2 regions of the Oceanobacillus sp. FSL W7-1293 genome follow, and region 1 is predicted to be linked to the other one. Evidence: a T-box and tRNA genes for the amino acid it is inferred to sense, from the RefSeq annotation. Region 1 holds a T-box; the other holds one or more tRNA genes.
The links. The T-box of region 1 lies ahead of MKY65_RS13170 (valine--tRNA ligase). A T-box ahead of a tRNA ligase gene usually reads a tRNA of that ligase, here a tRNA-Val.

Region 1 (9,718 bases):
GAAAAGGCTCTAAAATTACCGATATTGATGGCAACACGTATATTGACTACGTATTAAGCTGGGGTCCGTTGATTTTAGGACATGCTGATGAGCGTGTAACGGAAAGCTTAAAGGAAGTTGTTGAAAAAGGGACAAGCTTTGGAGCGCCTTCATTGTTAGAAAATCAGCTTGCAAAGCTTGTTATCGATCGTGTCCCATCCATTGAAATGGTGCGAATGGTCAATTCCGGAACAGAAGCAACGATGAGTGCAATTCGTCTGGCGCGCGGCTACACCAACCGGGATTTGATTATTAAATTTGAAGGAAGCTATCACGGTCACGGGGACTCCCTGCTGATTAAGGCAGGTTCCGGTGTCGCAACACTTGGTCTTCCAGACAGCCCTGGAGTACCAGAGAATATCGCGAAGAATACAATCACTGTTCCTTATAATGATGTCGATAGTCTGAAGCTTGCTTTTGAGCATTATGGTGACAAAATTGCAGCGGTGATTATGGAGCCTGTATGTGGAAATATGGGAGTCGTTCCTCCAAAAGAAGGTTTCTTACAAGCTGTTCGCGACATTACGGAGCAAAATGGCTCACTTCTTATCTTTGATGAGGTAATGTCTGGTTTCCGTGTCGGCTACTACAGCGCGCAGGGACATTTTGATGTTACTCCGGATTTGACTTGTCTTGGTAAAGTTATTGGCGGCGGTCTGCCTGTCGGCGCGTACGGCGGAAAACGTGAAATTATTGAGCAGATTGCACCGACTGGTCCGATTTATCAAGCCGGTACATTATCCGGTAACCCCTTAGCTATGACAGCGGGCTATGAATCGTTAGCGTCCTTGTCAGAAGCGTCCTATGAAGAAATTAATAAAAAAGTGGACCGTCTTACAGAAGGATTCCGCCAGGCGGCAGATAAATATGATATACCGCTTCATATTAATCGTGCCGGTTCAATGGTCGGTGTATTCTTCACAGATCAGGAAGTTGTCGATTTTGAAACGGCGCAATCCTCTAATTTAGACTACTTTGCGCAATATTACCGTGCGATGATTGAAGAAGGCGTATTTTTGCCGCCATCTCAATTTGAAGGATTATTCTTATCTACTGCACATACAGATGAGGATATTGAAAAGACAATTGCAGCAGTGCATACTGCTTTTTCTAAGATTGAAAAGTAATTATAAAAAGATTAGTAAAAGAGAAATCCAAGTGGGTTTCTCTTTTTTTAGGAATAAGAGGGAAGTCGACTCCTGCGGGAAAAGCAACAGGTAGACCTGAGCAGGAAGTAGTTTTCTTACCGTGCGGCTAAGCCGTTGCCCGCGGAAAGCGACTTCCCGGGACTGCGATTACTCGCTCCATCGAAAACCGTCGTAGCGGACATCTGCTCGGCAAGAATACCAGTATTTTAAAGACCAAGTGATTTTCTTGGTTTTTCTTACTGACAGGATATTACTTTCACAAAATTTCAGGCGGGGTGATCATACAATGATGCTGTTTCAAAATAATAAGCTAACCGTTCGTAAATTAGCAAAAGAGGATAATTATTTACTGGCAAAGTGGCTTTCTGATCCGGCAGTTCTTCAATTTTACGATGGGAGAGATAATCCATTTGATTTAGAAAAAGTGAATGAAAAATTTTATCCGCTTCAAGACAATGTAGTCCGATGTATCATAGCTTTTGATAGTTTGAAAATCGGTTACATTCAATATTATCTATTAAATATAAATACGAGAAAAAAATACGGTTATTTAAATGATAAAGATGTTATTTATGGAATGGACCAATTTATAGGAGAAACGCAATACTGGGATAGAGGTATTGGCAGCCTCCTGATCAAGTCAATGGTTGCTTATTTAATTAACAAGAAACGCATAAATAAAGTCGTCATGGATCCTCAAGCCTGGAATAAAAGAGCGATTCGCTGTTACGAGAAAAGTGGTTTTAAGAAAATAAAATTACTTCCTTGCCATGAACTGCATGAGGGGGAATATCGGGATTGCTGGTTAATGGAATACCGGGAAACAGAGTGATTTTTTGAAGGGCATTTAACATAAACGATACCCCGGCTTTTCTTGTTTGCTTTAAACCAATCTTCCTCCTTAGCATATTCCGCGGTTTCTTATCATATAAATGATAACGAATGATTCGCATCTGGACTGTTTGCGAGAGGAGGAATACATTTGTCAGTAGATTCTAATTCATTTATTTTTGAACTGGAAGAATCACTGTTTTTTGAAAAAGGACAGGAAGTAGAAGAACTCAGGGGAATTTCCATTGAACCAGAAATAACAATCGAATCATTAGATAACTATATTTCTATCCATGGCAATCTTGAGCTGCAGGGAGAATATCAAAAAGTAAATGGTGAAGAAGAAGGAGAAGAGATTTTTGACTTTGATCAAATTCAAGCTAAGCGTTATGTCGAAAGTATTAGAGAGGTAAATGGACTGTATGTATTCACCCATAAATTTCCTGTAGATATATCTGTGCCGCCTCATCGGGTGAATAAAATAGAAGATGTCACGGTGCAAATTGAATCCTTTGATTATGATTTATTAGGTGCAGATAGTTTAAAAATTACTGCTGCGGTTGAGATTCAAGGGATTTTACAGGATGAAGCATATCGTCCGTCAGAAGAAAATTGGGAAACAGCAGAAGCGGATCAAGAACAGGTAGGAGACACATTTTCCTTTGAAATAGAACTTCCGGAAGAAGCATTGACCCGCAATGAACAAACGATCTTGGAAGATCAGAAAAAATTAGAAGAACTGCTAGCGTCGGAAGAAGAAATAAAACCGGAAGTTGAGCCGATATTAGAAGAAAGCCCTTCGGAAGAAGCATTAATTCGTAATGAGCAAACGATATCGAAAGATCAGAAAAAAATGGAAGAACTATTAACATTGCAAGAAAGCCATTCAGAAGAGGAGCCAGAAGATGACCCGGATCGATGGAAAGTAAAGTCACAGCCTCTTTCTGAATATTTTGAGTCTCTTTCGAAAGGAAAGGCTTCAGAGGATGATTCAGAAGAAGAAGAGCAGATGGAAGAGGTATTAGAAGCTGAGGAAGATATGGAGATGACAGAGGAGAAACCAGGCTGGGATGTCGCTGATGAATCCGAGGTGATTGATTATATAGAAGATACCTTCTATCCAGATACACCCAGGGAGGAAGAAATACTGGTGGCTGAAGAAACGAAAAAAGAGGAGGAACGAACAGAAAGCGAATCGTTACTATCTCAGATTTTCCGTGAAGCAGACGAGGATCATTATGCCAAAATGCGTCTGTGCATTGTTCAGGAGAATGACACAATCGATACCATAGCAGAACGGTTTGCAATCAGCCCGCTGCAATTAATCAAGCATAACCAATTAGAAGAAGAATTGGAAGTAAATGAAGGACAGCTGCTTTATATTCCATCTAAACAATAAATAAAGACTCTGCACAAATAATGAATGAGATTATTTGTGCCGGAGTTTTACATAATCTATGTTTTTAATTATTTTATACAGGTTAATATTCAGATGTAATGCAGATTTGATATACACGAGCAATTCCGAGTTTACAAATAAGGGGTGACATGTAGTGAATATATGGAAGAAGGTCCTGGAAGCATATCATATCTATCCCGTCAGTATCGAAAAACAGACAGAGCGTGTTGTAAAAGTATTTGACGGTATGCAGGAATATGCTTTGAAGCGCAGTTTTTTAACAGAACAGACGATGGAGAATTGGCAGCATGTCTACCGTATTGCTCGTGAAAAAAATGTGACAGAGATTTTACCTGTGTATTTAACCCGGGACAATGCATTTTTTCATAAGGAGGAAAACTTTTACTATTATTTAACACCTTGGATTGACTCTCCGGAGGTCACAGATTCCGCGTATAACATTGAGCGAACAATGCAGACACTTGCACAGATTCATAAAAAGACAAGGCAGACCAGCCGTATTAAATCCGATCGTCTTAAAGAATCATTTCAAGGATTTTCGAGCTTTTGCAAGCAATCCTTAGATCAGCTCCATGTTCGTGTCACCGATTATGAAAGCCGAAAATATATGTCACCGTTTGAACTGCTTTATTGCACGCATTATAAGGGTGTTTGCCATGCTGTAGGGCTGCTGCAAGATAAACTGTATCAAATCTATGGAGAGGAAGAAACGGAGATTTTATGGTCTTCCAGCTTATGTCATCAACGAGTCGATGATACGCATTCAAAGGGAGGCTATTTAATTAATTGGGAATCAGGTGGTTTTGAACATCCGGCACGTGATTTATCCCATTATTTCCGAGGATTGACAGGCGCTTATAACCAGCCTGAAGAAACGATACAGCAAGCATTTACCGTCTATCAAAAAACAAATCATCTGACTGTAAAGGAAATGCATCTTGTTTCTGTCTATTTACTAAATCCATCATTCTATTTAAGTGTACTCAAGAATTATACAGACCGCCGCACAAAGAAATCGATGGTTAATCAGGTCAAAGAGCTGCAGCAGCAATTCCGCCGTTTAGAATTTGGGATGAATTGGGTGGAGTTTATACAAGAAACATATGAGTCCAAGGAAGAACAGCCAGACTAAATCCATTGCAGATAAAAAGCTACCACTAGACCAATTAGGAGTCCAAGTAATAAAATATCAAGTGTTGTTGGTATTAAAAGCGTCCGGATAAGCTGGAAAATCATAATTGGTGTACACACGGTTTCCGCAACAAAAATACATTTTCTAGCCCATGGCGGGAGCCGGTAACGATAGAAACGAGACATCTTTTTTCACCTCCTGTTTGTTTGATAAAGATAAACTTCAGAAATTTGATATATTATGTTATGTATAAATGCTCGAAAGGTGTGTCAATAATATAGATACACTTTTTTTTAATGAACCGGGAACAAGCCTATTTATCGGTAAATATATGAAAATCTAGTTGACGTTCTCAGAAGGAAACGATAAAATAAATGTTACGAAGAAAACATACGAACACGTGGAAGAGAAGTAGTAAAGAAAAAACGCTCTTAGAGAGGGAAATCCTGTGCTGAAAATTTCCTGGGAAGGTTGTTCTTGAAGTCGTCTCTGATGTAGAATCTTTGAAAAATGGAGTAGGAGATTCCGGTTGTCAGCCGATATTCATGACCATAAGTGTGCTTCAATCAGGCTGCAACAGCTTTTATTGATCAGCAAACAAAGGTGGTACCACGGAAATATACCTTTTCGTCCTTTATTTATAAGGATGAAAAGGTTTTTTTAGTTGAACGAATAAAGGAGGTTTTTTAACATGTCAGATAAACAAAATCAGCTTCCTCCTAAATATAATCCACAGGAAGTGGAAGCAGGAAGATATCAGTTTTGGTTAGATGGGAAGTTTTTTGAAGCAAAGGATGATCCGGAAAAAGAGCCGTATTCCATTGTGATTCCGCCGCCAAATGTAACAGGGCGATTGCATTTAGGGCATGCATGGGATACAACGATGCAGGATACCATCACACGTATGAAGCGTATGCAGGGCTATGATGTATTGTGGCTTCCTGGAATGGACCATGCGGGGATTGCTACCCAGGCAAAGGTAGAAGCAAAATTAAAAGAATTGGGAACAAACCGTTATGAGCTTGGACGGAAAAAGTTCCTAGAAAAATCCTGGGAGTGGAAAGAGGAATATGCAAGCTTTATTCGCTCGCAGTGGGAGAAGCTTGGACTTGGTTTAGACTATTCCCGGGAGCGTTTCACGTTAGACGAAGGTTTGTCTGAAGCTGTTCGGGAGGTATTTGTCCGTCTTTACGAAAAAGGATTGATTTACCGCGGAGAATATATTATTAACTGGGATCCCTCCACTAAAACAGCCCTTTCAGATATTGAGGTAATTTATGAAGAGATTCCAGGGAAGTTTTATCATATGCGCTATCCGATAAAGGATAGTGAGGAAACAATCGAGATTGCGACGACCCGACCGGAAACCATGCTCGGGGATACGGCCGTTGCGGTGCATCCAAAAGATGAACGCTATCAGCATTTAATCGGCAAGACGGTTATCCTGCCGATTGTAGGAAGAGAAATGCAAATAGTGGCGGATGATTATGTAGATATGGAGCTTGGTTCCGGAGCAGTAAAAATTACACCTGCTCATGATCCAAATGACTTTGAAATCGGGAACCGTCATGATCTAGAGCGTGTCCTTGTGATGAACGAAGATGGCACCATGAATGAAAATGCAGGAAAGTATCAGGGATTAGACCGTTTTGAATGCCGGAAGCAGCTGGTTAAGGACCTGCAAGAGCAGGGCGTGCTATTTGAAATCGAAGAACGTCCACATCAGGTTGGACATTCGGAGAGAAGCGGTGCAGTGGTTGAGCCTTACTTATCTACACAATGGTTTGTAAAAATGGAGCCATTGGCAGAATCAGCTTTGAAGATGCAGGATTCGGACGCGGAAAAAGTCAACTTTGTACCAGAGCGATTTGAAAAAACATATTTCAACTGGATGGATAATATCCGTGACTGGTGTATTTCCAGACAATTATGGTGGGGACACCGGATTCCGGCTTGGTACCATAAAGAAACAGGTGAAATTTATGTAGGCAAAGAAGCGCCAGAGGATGCTGAAAACTGGGAGCAGGATGAGGATGTATTGGATACATGGTTCTCCTCTGCCTTATGGCCGTTCTCTACCATGGGCTGGCCTAATGAAGAATCTGCTGATTTGAAACGTTATTTCCCTACCAATGTTTTGGTAACAGGCTATGATATTATTTTCTTCTGGGTATCCCGGATGATTTTCCAATCAAAGGAATTTATGAATGAACGTCCATTTGAGGATACATTGCTGCATGGTTTAATTCGTGATGCAGAAGGAAGAAAAATGAGTAAATCCCTGGGGAACGGGGTAGACCCGATGGATGTCATTGATAAATACGGTGCCGATTCACTGCGCTATTTCTTAATGACGGGTTCTACACCTGGTCAGGACCTGCGTTTCCATTGGGAGCGAATTGAGTCTACCTGGAATTTTGCCAATAAAGTATGGAATGCCTCCCGCTTTTCTCTTATGAATATGGAAGGGTTCCAGTATGAGGATATTGATTTAACAGGGGACTTAACGGTTGCAGACAGATGGATTTTATCTCGATTGAATGAAACAATTGACCATGTAACGAGAAATGCGGATAAATATGAATTTGGTGAAGCAGGAAGATATCTCTATAACTTTATTTGGGATGAATTCTGTGATTGGTATATTGAAATGGCAAAACTGACGTTATATGGCGAGGATGAAGCTAAGAAAAACACAACCCGTTCTGTTTTGGCTCATGTTTTAGACCAGACGATGCGCATGCTGCATCCGTTTATGCCGTTTATCACAGAGGAGATCTGGCAACAGCTTCCGCATGAAGGAGCATCTATTACAGTCAGCGAATGGCCAAAAGTAAATCTGGCATTTGATGATAAAAAAGCAGTTTCTGAAATGCAGCGCTTAGTCGCTATTATCAAATCTGTACGTAACAGCCGGGCTGAGGTAGATACACCGATGTCTAAGCAAATTGAGATGCTTATCTCCGCAGAAAATGAAGTACTTGTGCAGGAATTAGAAAAAAATCGGGAATATTTAGAGCGTTTCTGTAACCCGAGCTCTCTGCAAATTGCAGAAGATATTGCAGCTCCGGACAAGGCGATGACCTCTGTTGTGACAGGTGCAGAAATCTTTCTTCCTTTAGAAGGCCTGATTGACTTTGATAAAGAAATCGCACGTTTGGAAAACGAACTTGCTAAATGGAACAAAGAAGTAGAAAGAGTGCAGAAAAAGCTCTCTAACCAAGGCTTTATCAGCAAAGCACCAGAAGCATTAGTAGAAGAAGAAAAACAGAAAGAAAAAGATTATCTGGATAAACAGGCGAAAGTAAAAGCCCGTTTAGCAGAATTAAAACAATAATGAAAAATGCTATGAGACAAATTCTCATAGCATTTTTTCTTTTATATACGTTACATATTCTTCTAATATATTGATATCGCTGAGCTTGCTCAGCGTACGCGAACCGACGGCATCTTCAATTTCATTAAATATAAATTCTCCATTTTCCGTGAACATAAAATCAATACCGGCAAGCCCAAAATCATAAGCATTTATAATTGTTTGAACGATATTTTTTTCTGTTTCATTTAACGTATACAGAGATGCTGTTCCGCCAAGAGAGTAATTTGCGCGAAAATCATTTGAATTCTCACGCAAAACAGCTGCTATAATCCTTGTACCAATCACGAACACGCGTAAATCCTTGCCCGGCTGAATATGCTGGGAAGACTGTAACACATAATCTTCCGTTAAGCTTTGACGATATGCTTCCCATTCTTTTTGGCTATGAAGCATCGCAACCTGCTTTCCTCCTTTTCCATTAGCTGTTTTGGCAACAAAAGGAAAATCAAACGGCAAGGAGGGTGGATCCATTTTTCCGGGAAAAAAATAGGTTTCCGGAACAGGAATACCTAGTTGCTGGATAGCGAGATAGCCATATGCTTTATGATTAAATGTTTCTGAGATTATAGAGTGATTAAATACGGTAATTCCCATTAACTCTAATTGTTTATTGAGAAGAGGCTCCATTGTCCGGACGACTGCGAAATCTGCACAGATTTCTTCTCCATTTGCATAGATAACCTGTTTATTTTGGTCTATGCCAATCGATAGATCTTCCCTGACCAATAACGTGAGATGGATGGACTGCTTTTTAGCTTCATCTATAAACCAGTCGATATAGCTTTTATTTCTTATTGAATCTGCTTTCGTATATATGAGCCATCCATTCATCGGGAAAGCTCCTTTTTTATATAAGTTATCATATAATCAGCGGCGTTAACGCCCGTACACTCATATAGATTGCGGATATGTGCGTTCGCATTTATTTCACAAATCAGCAGTTCACTGTCTCGGCCAAATAATAAATCGACGCCGGCAAAATCAGCTCCAATAGCTTTTGCTGCTGCTACAGCCAGCTTTTCTGTATTCTCATTAAGGGGAAAGGGCAGCATTTTGCCTCCATTAGTTACGTTTGCCCGAAAATCTACGTCGTTTTGCCGTTCCACAGCAGTTATCGCTTTGTCACCAACTACCTGAACGCGGATATCCCGGCCTCTGCTTTCCTCTATATAACGCTGAAATACGAAGGGGCGCTCGCCAATATTCGAGATAATATTTGTTAAGCCCTGTTGGTTGTCGATTAAATGAACCTGTTCACCAAAGGAGCCATATGCTTCTTTCACAATCAGCGGAAAACCAAAATGATCGATTATTTCCTGGATATAGTCGGACGGCAGATCACCTGCATGATATTTTTTAGGAGCAATAATCGTTTCCGGAATAGGAAGCTGATTTCTCATGAGCATTTGATAAGTGTAGATTTTATCGTCGCTGATTTCGATAGCATGTGAACTATTAAAGACACGAACCCCCAGCTGCTCCAGCTGTCTTGCCAGATAAATATCCTTGTCGATAAAAAAAGCAAAATCAGGCAGTTTATTATGGTTTGGTATAGGTGACACCGTTCCATTTTTCGGGCATAATAAAGTTAAAACCGCATCGTTTTTTAAACAAATGGTTTTCATTTTTTGTTTTGCAGCGGCTTCTTCAATCATAGTTGCATAATCGAGAAATTTATCCGTTGCGATACTTCCATTAATAATAATCCAGCCAGTATAATTCAAAATCGTACATCCTTTCTGCTAGAGGGTAAAAATTTAGCTATTGGT
Region 2 (9,718 bases), 650 kb from region 1:
AAGCGATAAGGAATGGATCATGTAGACGATAACCAAACCTAAAAGCAGCAGACCAAGTCCGTTTAGCTGCCCGACTGCAATAAAATGGTCAATGGACATTCCGACTAGAAAGGGACCCAATAGAGCAAATAATGAACTGATAACGACCATGAAAATGACAAGAAATAATTTCCCTTTTTCCACTTTTAAATAGTTCCAGATTCGTTTTAAGGCAGCTCCCATGTTTTCTGCTTTTTTTGAAGCACCTGTATTCACATTTGATATATCAATTCGTTTATATTGAAAAGCTGCTTTTAAAGAACTATTTCGCATGGAGAACCTCCTTTTCCTGCTGTGATTCTGCGACAGCCCGGTATAATTCAGAGCGGTCGAGCAGTTCATTATGCGAGCCGATATCCAGAACTTTCCCTTGGTCAAGCAGGAGTATCCGGTCGGACGTTTTAGCAGTAGTTATTTTTTGCGTGATCAGAAGAACTGTACATGGATAATGATCCAATGCTTGCAGAAAACGTGCTTCAGTAGCTAAATCAAGTGCACTTGTACTGTCATCGAGCATTAACATCTCCGGCTTGCGAATAAGGGCGCGGGCAATAGAGATACGTTGTTTTTGTCCACCTGAGAGATTTACTCCTTTCTGACCGACTCTGGTTTCATATTGATGTTCCAGATGCTGAATCGTATCATGGATTTGTGCATCCTTCGCTGCTTGAATCACTTCATCCATTGTTGCGTCTTTTTTTCCGAAAGCGATGTTGTCAAAAATAGATCCGGTAAATAAAAGCGGTGTCTGCGGAACGTAACCGATACCATCTCGTAAAACCTTGAAGGAATAGTCCGTTAAAGGTATATCATCTACGTAAATATTTCCTTTAGAAGGCTCGTAAAGGCGGGGGATCAACTGGAATAAAGAAGTCTTTCCGGACCCTGTTGCTCCAATAATCGCCAGTCGTTCACCAGCATTTACGGAGAATGAAATATCTGATAATGTTTCCTTTAATGCGTCCGGATAACGGAAAGAAACATTTTCAAATACGATGCGTCCTTTCGACAAAGAAAAACCCGCCTGTTTTAGCTTCTCTTGTTCTCCATCTTCCTCTGTGAGCACCTCGCTGATTCGCTCGGCAGACGCCTTTGTTCTGGAAAGTATCATGATAATAAAAGAAAACATGGAAATGGCCATCGCTACACGAAGCGCATAATTGATCATCGTAACAACTTCACCAATATTTGCCTGCCCGTTAACAGTTTGGATGCTTCCGAACCAGATAATAAAAATTAAACTTAAATTCATAACAAACAATAAAACGGGACCGGTTGATTCCACAATTCGAAAGGTTTTCCGGGTCGTGACAGCAAGTGTCCGGTTGGCGCCATCAAATCGGTTTTCTTCTGTGCTGCGGCGGGTAAAGGCTTTGATCAGTCTCATTCCGGCAAGGTTTTCCTGCATGACACGATTGACATCATCTACATTGCTCTGTACCTGTTTAAATAATTTGCTTGAAATTTTTAATATCCATAAAAGAAATAAAATGAGCAGCGGGACAGTGACTAAAAAAATCAATGCCAGCTGCGCATTGACTACAAAAGCCATAATAACGCCGCCAAGAACAGTCAATGGTGCTTTTGCCATAATCCGAAGCACCATGAAAACAGTATTCTGAATCTGACGGATATCATTTGTAAACCGTGTAACCAGAGAAGATGTAGGATATTTATTTAATTTTGCATAGGTGAAGTTCTGAATCTTGGAAAATAGTTCCTCCCGCAAATCATAAGCATAGGAAAAGCTGACATGAGAGGATAGAAAAGAATTTAGAACGCCTGCAAGAAAGGATAAAAGAGCCAGGCCAATCATAATCGAACCCCAAAATGAAATATTTTGAATATCCTGATTTACTACCCCTTGATTAATCATCAGTCCTAAGAAGAGGGGAAGCAGCAGCTCTACCGTTAGCTCGATAAGCATTAATGAGAATGCAATTATTGAAGGAAATGTATAAGGTCTTAAATAGGAAAACACCTTTCGCAAATCAACCACCCGCCAATTTAAAAGTAAACGTATTCAGAAATTAAAATGGAAATAAATTGTTTATTATATTATAGAATGAATGAAGATAGATAAGCTAGTATTTGGTTCGGGTTACGAAGTGACGCCAGGGTATTGTATTTAGAAAACTGTTATTAGAATCGTACTGCTGTTAATCGGTGATATTAATTGATATCACCTAAATATACAGAAAATGCCTTACCTGATTCATAAGCCATGATTTTTTCACGAAGTGTTTGAGGATATAATCGATAATTTAATAAATCTGTTAACGGCAGCCATTCAATACCTACTTGTCCATCATCGGGCACCGAGCCATTTCTAATTTCACTATTGCTGCTTTTAACATCACACAAAAACATATACTCCATTTGATGCAATTTGGAATCAAACGCAGCATGCTCATGGTTTTTTCCTATATATTCTCTGACGAATAATAGGTTACCTATTTCAACAGCAGCATTGATTTCCTCTAAACATTCTCTGCTTAATGTTTGATGCAAATTTTCTCCATGTTCTTGGCCGCCGCCGGGCAAGATAAAGTAGTATCCGTCCTTATCTCGTTTTTTAATTGTAAGCAGTTGTTTATTCTGAATAATAATTGCTTTTGCTGAGTTTCTTATATTCATTGTAGTCCTCCTTAGTTGATTGGAATTTTTAAGTGTAGTTTAGAAACATTCACATTTTCTAAACGTATTCATAATGAACCAGTTTAAAACAAGAATAACTAAATACCTGTAGAATGTTAGATAAAGAGGATTAATAAATAAAAAAATAGCAACTCCTAAATGATTAGAAGTCGCTATTTATTAATGAATGATTCCGATTGGACTCGAACCAACGACTTCCACCCTGTCAAGGTGGCGCTCTCCCAGCTGAGCTACGGAATCGTATGTAAGTACAAATTATATTATACAGCCAAATGAAGCAGAAGACAAGCTAATAAATATTTATTTCGTTCTAATTGAATCGCATCGAAAATGACTTTTTGGTGACTGCTTTATTTTAATAGACTATTCTCTATGCTTTTGTCCGCCTATTAAAGTGGTATAAATGAGGGACAATACTTCTTAGGAATAGATAAATTTAAAATCATAAGAATATTTAATAACTTCCCTTCATTCCATGATTCCTGTAAAATAAAGTAGACTTCTATTAAAATTATATTGTAAAGAGAGAGGAAATATAAAAATGCTAGAAAAATTAAAAGCCTATCGATTTCCACTTATTCTTTTAGCTTCTATTATTATTGGAGCGATAATTGGATTGATTTTTGGAGAAGATGCAACTGTCATCAAACCTTTTGGGGATTTATTTATTAATTTATTATTTATGATTGTTATCCCACTTGTATTTTTCTCGATTTCTTCAGCTATTGCCAGCATGGATAGCATGAAGCGGCTTGGGAAAATCATGGGATCGATGATTACCGTATTTATCGTAACGGGGGTGATTGCCTCTGTATTTATGCTTATTGCAGTAGTTATTTTTGAGCCTGGATCAGGCGTAGATATTCCGTTAAATGCTCCTGAAAATGTGGAAGAGCAAAGCTTATCAGATCAATTAGTCAATACATTTACTGTACCAGATTTTGTTGATTTATTTTCAAGAGATAACATGATGGCTCTTATCGTTATGTCAATACTGATTGGTGTTGCAACTGGATTGACAGGAGAAAAGGGGAGGCCATTTGGAAGATTACTAACGAGTGCTTCTGATGTGTTTATGAAGTTGATCAAACTCATTATGTATTATGCTCCGATTGGACTCGGTGCTTATTTTGCATCTTTAGTAGGAGAATTTGGGACAGCGTTGATTGGTGATTATGCAAAAGCAGTGATTGTTTATTACCCAGTGGCTGTATTGTATTTCGCAATTGGTTTTACATTATATGCCTTTCTTGCCGGCGGAGGAAAAGGGGTCAGCCGCTTTTGGAAGAATATACTAGGACCGGCTGCAACCTCGCTGGGGACTGGAAGCAGTGTTGCAACAATCCCGGTTAACCTGCAGGCAGCCGAACGAATCGGTGTTCCGAAAGATATTCGCGAGACTATTATGCCGCTTGGAGCAACCATTCATATGGATGGTTCCTGTCTATCTGCGATGTTAAAAATCGCTTTTATCTTTGGCGTGTTTAACCAGGACTTCACTGGAATCGATACATTTTTAACTGCCATTGGTATTTGTTTATTATCTGGTATCGTTATGAGCGGAATCCCGGGCGGCGGTTTTACAGGAGAGTTAATGATTATTACATTGTATGGCTTTCCGATTGAGGCCCTGCCAATCATCACAGCTATTGGAGTGGTTGTTGACCCGCCAGCTACAATGGTGAACTCTACTGGTGATACGGTGTCGAGTATGGTTGTGGCAAGACATATCGAAGGGAAGGACTGGATGGAGAAAGCAGATGCCGCCAGGACTTAATTTATAAAATGCAAAGGTGCTGTGTCCCGGTAAGTTTGGGGTACAGCACCTTTTTTAAATTATTTAGTTTAGAAATATATTATTCGTGGAACACAAATAATATAAATAAATTGTTAGATTTCGTAGGAGGTATATTAACATGAGTGATGGTTTTAAAGATAAAATTAAAGGTGCAGGAGATAAAGTAAAAGGTGAAGCAAAAGAAGCGTACGGCAAAGCAACCGATAACCCGAAAAAGCAAGCGGAAGGAAAAGCTGATAAAGCAAAGGGTGCCGCAAAAGATAAAAAAGGTGAAATAAAAGATGAGCTGAATAGTTCGAATGAAGATAATACGAAATAATAGAGCTGTTTTTGCATCAATATCGTTTTGAAAATCGTTTTATCAACTTTTTTCACACAAACAAAACCCCGGATTTCTTGTCTACCAAGAAATCCGGGGTTTTGAATAGGATTCTCGTTATTAACGAGAGTAGAATTCAACAATAAGCTGTTCGTTAATCTCAGCTGGAAGTTCAGAACGCTCAGGGAAACGAGCATACGTACCTTCTTTTTTCTCCGCATCAAAAGTAGTATATTCTGGTACGAAGTTGTTCACTTCAATCGCTTCTGTAACGATATCTAGTTTTTGAGATTTTTCACGAAGAGCAATTGCTTGACCTGGTTTTACAGAGTAAGATGGGATATCTACGCGAGCGCCATCTACTGTAACGTGACCATGGTTAACCAATTGACGTGCTTGCTTGCGTGTGCGAGCAAGACCTAAACGGTAAACAAGGTTATCAAGACGAGATTCAAGAAGAATCATGAAGTTCTCACCGTGGATACCTTTCATGTTACCAGCTTTATTGAACAGGTTACGGAATTGACGTTCGTTCAATCCGTACATGAAGCGTAGTTTTTGCTTCTCTTGCATTTGCAAGCCGTATTCAGATAGTTTTCTGCGTGAGTTCGGTCCATGTTGACCAGGAGCGTAAGGGCGTTTATCTAATTCCTTACCAGTTCCAGTTAATGAAATGCCAAGACGACGTGATTTCTTCCATACTGATCCAGTATAACGTGACATAGGACATTTCCTCCTTTATGTTTTATTTGCATAAAATAAAACGCGCGTGATCGTTCCGTTGTTCATTATGTTTTCATGTACCATCGCTCCAGCAGCAGAGAGTTACACGATACACCTTTATAAGCTGAAACTTACAAAGGAACAAAATGAGTGCAAGCGTCGACTCACTTAGGCCACTTTATTATTTTACACAAACTATAGTATATAATTTACACATACGCTTGTCAACATAAAATTAACATAGAGTTAAATAAATCAAGCTAAATCAGAGTGGAATTAACAAAATGTTAAATTAGAATATTATTTTTTCTCTAAGAGCAAAAATGATTTATTATGCATTCGAATCCGTTATAATGAATATATCTACAGTTACCATTTATAGTGAAAAAGAACGTTTATAAATGTTTCTCAAGCTGTGCAACAAATTTTTCTAAATTATCTTGGTCAATCGCATCGAATCTGTCATATATCGGACTGTCAATATCCAAAACGCCGATAATTTCGTTATTCCGGGAAATAGGAATAACAACTTCAGATTTTGACGCTCCATCGCAGGCGATATGACCAGGAAATTGATGGACATCTGCTATGCGCTGTGTTTTATTTTCAGAAACCGCAGTACCGCAAACTCCTTTTCCAAAAGGGATACGAATGCATGCAGGAAGTCCTTGAAAGGGGCCGAGCACTAATTCTTCGTTTTCGGTTAAGTAGAATCCAACCCAGTTAACTTCATCTAAAAATTGGTTGAGCAGAGAGGAAGCATTTGCTAATAGCGCGGTTTGATTTGATTCTCCTGTGGATAGTGCATCCAGCTGTTTAATAAGAAGCTCATAGTCTTTTGTTTTTTCTCCAGAATAATCAAGTTGTTGAAACATGATGTATTACCTCCTAAAAGTTTATAGTAAAAGCGTGACAAATAATGACATATTGAAATTTATTGTCGATAATCGATTAAAGGATTTATCCCTTTCTTTGTCGTATGAATAGAGTAAGGAGTTGAAAAGAATGAAAAATAATATAACGAAGCAAAAAGTAGTTGATGCTGCTTCCTCCCTATTCTTTCAAAAAGGATTCCATGGCACTTCTGTGCGCGATATTGCAGAGCGGGCCTCTGTGAATGTTTCCTTGATCAGCTATTATTTTAAAGGGAAGCAGGGCCTTTTAGAATATGCTGTAACAAACTATTATGAAGCATATTTAGAAAAAATAGAAGAATCACTGGAAAAAACAGAAGCCGATGCTGCAATCTATCGATTAAATGAATTAATTTTTACAATTATACATTATAAGCAAATGCATCATCAATTAACATGTTTTATTCAGCGCGAATTATCTCTTGATTCCGTGTTCGTCAGAGAAATGACAGTCACCTATCTGGCGAAAGAAAACTATTATTTAAAAGCTCTGTTTCAGGAAACAATTGGTAAAAGCGTCGGACAGGAAGAGAAGCATTATTTATTTATGCAGCTGAAGGGGATGCTGATTACCCCTTATATTTTGCATTCGGATTGGAAAGATCAAATTGTAGGGGAATTTGCTCATGAACAATTTGTTAAGAAATATACGAAAAGTATACAAAAATGGATACAGTTTAATACAGATGTGAGAATAGGAGGGGAGATTCAATAATAAAAAATATGTCTTTTTCTTCGTATTACAATAAAAAGTTGTTGAATTGGTAAGAAAAATGTATTTTCTTTAGCCAAAAGGGCGGAATACATGATATTATAAAGGATATATTATTGTGATTTTTATAATTGTTGATATATTTATATAGAGGTTTATTGGTTGGGAGGCAAAGTATGGCTGTCGTAGTAGGGATTATTTTAGCGATTATTGTATGTTTAACCGTTGCTTTAATTGTAAGAAAACGAGTTTACGATCATGTGGACCATATAGAAAAATGGAAATTAGATATCACGGATAGAGATGTAGCAAAACAGATTGGGCAAATTAAAGCATTGAATCTTTCTGGGGAGACTTTAGAGAAATTTGAAACCTGGAAAGAAGAATGGGAAAAAATCGTAACAAAATCCTTGCCTGACGTAGAAAAATATCTTGTGAATGCAGAGGAAGCAGCTGACCGTTTTCTTGTGCCAAAAGCAAACAAGATTTTAAAAGAAGCGGAAAGTCATCTGGAGAAAACAGAAGAAGAAATAAAAGAAATTATTGCAGAGTTAGAGGAATTACTTCGTGCAGAGGCAAATGGACGTGAAAGCGCGGAGGAGGTAAAGCCTAGAATCAAAGGATTAAGAAGCATGCTTTCCCAATCCAGATACCAGTATGGCAAGGCTGAAAAGGAATTTGATAAAGAAATTGATGCATTGGAACTGATGCTGGAGCAATACGATGAATTTGTGAATGATGGTGATTATTTAAAAGCAAATGAAAGTGTTCAAGAGCTAAAGGAAAGTACTCAAACGGTAGAGAATAAATTAGAATTATTCCCTGATTTGCTCAAACAAGTAAAGCAGGATATGCCGTCACAATTAACAAATCTTTCCGCTGGTATGAAAGAGATGAAGGAAGATGGGTACCGGATTAAACACTTAGGTTTTGAAAAAGAAATTATTACATATCAGGAACAATTGAAAGGCTTGGAATCTCAGCTGGAAACAGCAGATATAACGGAAGTTGAAGAGCAGCTTCAGCAAATGGAGACCCGTATTTCAGAAATGTATGAAGCACTGGAAGGGGAAGCGATTGCTAAAAATTATATAGAGCAGAAAGCTCCGGAGTATGAAGATTCAGTAAAGCAGATAAGTGCTACGTATGAAGCAGCAACACTGGAAATTGAAGAGATCCAAAAAGCTTACCACGTAGAAGACGATGATATGGAACGTTTCCAAACCATGGGTAAAACGATCAAGGCTTTGAAAAATCATGTAGAAACAGTAGAGCAGAGTATAGATGATGACAAACAATCTCATTCTGAATTGAAAAAAGGAATTGAAGAAGGCTTTAAAAAGATTGAAGAGCTGGAAGAAGAACATGAATCGTTTAAAAAGTCTATCGCAAATTTACGGAAAGATGAACTGGAAGCAAGAGACAAGCTGGAAGAAATGCACGGTCAGCTTGCAGAGTTGAATAGAAAGCTGAAAAAGAGTAATATACCAGGAGTGCCAAGTTATATTTGGACGCGTTTTGAAACAGCATTGCAAAAAAACAATAAAGTAATGGAAGCATTAGAAACCTACCCGTTGGATATGAGCAGCGTACAGCACGCATTGACGGAAGCAAAAAGCTCGATTGATCAAGCTTATGAACAAGTGGATATGATGTTGGATCAGGCTTACTTGACGGAGCAGGTGATTCAATATGCAAACCGCTACAGGAGCCAAAATTCAGAGCTGGATCAAAAGCTGAAGGAAGCTGAAAGGTTATTCCGTAATTTTGAATATGAGCTCTCTTTAGAGCATGCTGCCAATGCAGTTGAAGAGGTAGAACCCGGTGCTTTAAAGAAAATAGAATCGTATCAAGAGGAAAGAAACAATTAAAATAATTTTTAACAAATGGTAAGCTCCTCAGGTTTTCCACTACGATAACATAAGAAATATAAGATGAAGGCTGTCGCTAAGAATAAAATACTTATTGCTTAGGTCAGCCTTACATTTTTGTTTACGCAACTAGATTTAATGTAAGAAGGTGCAAATATGATATATTTTGATAATAGTGCGACGACGAAGCCGCATTCAGAAGTCGTAGATAGTTTTACAAAAGTGTCTGCTAACTACTTTGCCAACCCCTCGTCCATACATCCTTTAGGAGGGCAAGTTGAAAAATTGCTGGAGGCAGCCAGACAGCAGGCGGCGGATTTAATTGGCGTCTCCAGAGAAACGGTCATCTTTACTTCCGGAGGGACAGAAGGGAATAATACTGCCATCAAAGGAGTTGCCCTGGAGCATCAATCACGCGGCAAACATATTATTACCACTGGAGCAGAGCATCCATCGATTCATGATACTTGCGGGAGTCTGGAAAAACTGGGCTTTGAAATTACCTATTTACCTGTGACAGAAAATGGAACTGTTTCTGCAGCAGATGTGGAAAAAGCCATTAGAAAAGATACTATTCTTGTTACTATGATGCAAGTGAATAATGAAATTGGTTCGATTCAACCGGTTGAAGAAATTGGGGCTGCTTTAAAAAAATATCCGAAAGTATTATTTCATGTGGATGCC

Region 2: it has a tRNA-Val gene. The T-box ahead of MKY65_RS13170 (valine--tRNA ligase) is inferred to sense a tRNA for this amino acid. The anticodon was not compared.

What each region holds. Positions count from the first base shown of each region.
Region 1 is NZ_CP150212.1:2,674,443-2,684,160, reverse strand. Features, by position in the region: gene hemL (glutamate-1-semialdehyde 2,1-aminomutase) at 1-1,166, shown strand, start outside; gene MKY65_RS13190 (GNAT family N-acetyltransferase) at 1,474-2,019, shown strand; gene spoVID (stage VI sporulation protein D) at 2,170-3,417, shown strand; gene ysxE (spore coat protein YsxE) at 3,572-4,570, shown strand; gene MKY65_RS13175 (hypothetical protein) at 4,567-4,755, opposite strand; T-box leader at 4,963-5,208, shown strand; gene MKY65_RS13170 (valine--tRNA ligase) at 5,262-7,907, shown strand; gene MKY65_RS13165 (hypothetical protein) at 7,932-8,780, opposite strand; gene MKY65_RS13160 (RimK family alpha-L-glutamate ligase) at 8,777-9,673, opposite strand.
Region 2 is NZ_CP150212.1:3,319,839-3,329,556, reverse strand. Features, by position in the region: gene MKY65_RS16335 (ABC transporter ATP-binding protein) at 1-312, opposite strand, end outside; gene MKY65_RS16330 (ABC transporter ATP-binding protein) at 302-2,029, opposite strand; gene MKY65_RS16325 (NUDIX domain-containing protein) at 2,212-2,676, opposite strand; tRNA gene MKY65_RS16320 (tRNA-Val) at 2,865-2,937, opposite strand; gene MKY65_RS16315 (dicarboxylate/amino acid:cation symporter) at 3,239-4,474, shown strand; gene MKY65_RS16310 (CsbD family protein) at 4,614-4,814, shown strand; gene rpsD (30S ribosomal protein S4) at 4,935-5,537, opposite strand; gene MKY65_RS16300 (GAF domain-containing protein) at 5,933-6,412, opposite strand; gene refZ (forespore capture DNA-binding protein RefZ) at 6,543-7,166, shown strand; gene ezrA (septation ring formation regulator EzrA) at 7,340-9,034, shown strand; gene MKY65_RS16285 (cysteine desulfurase family protein) at 9,191-9,718, shown strand, end outside.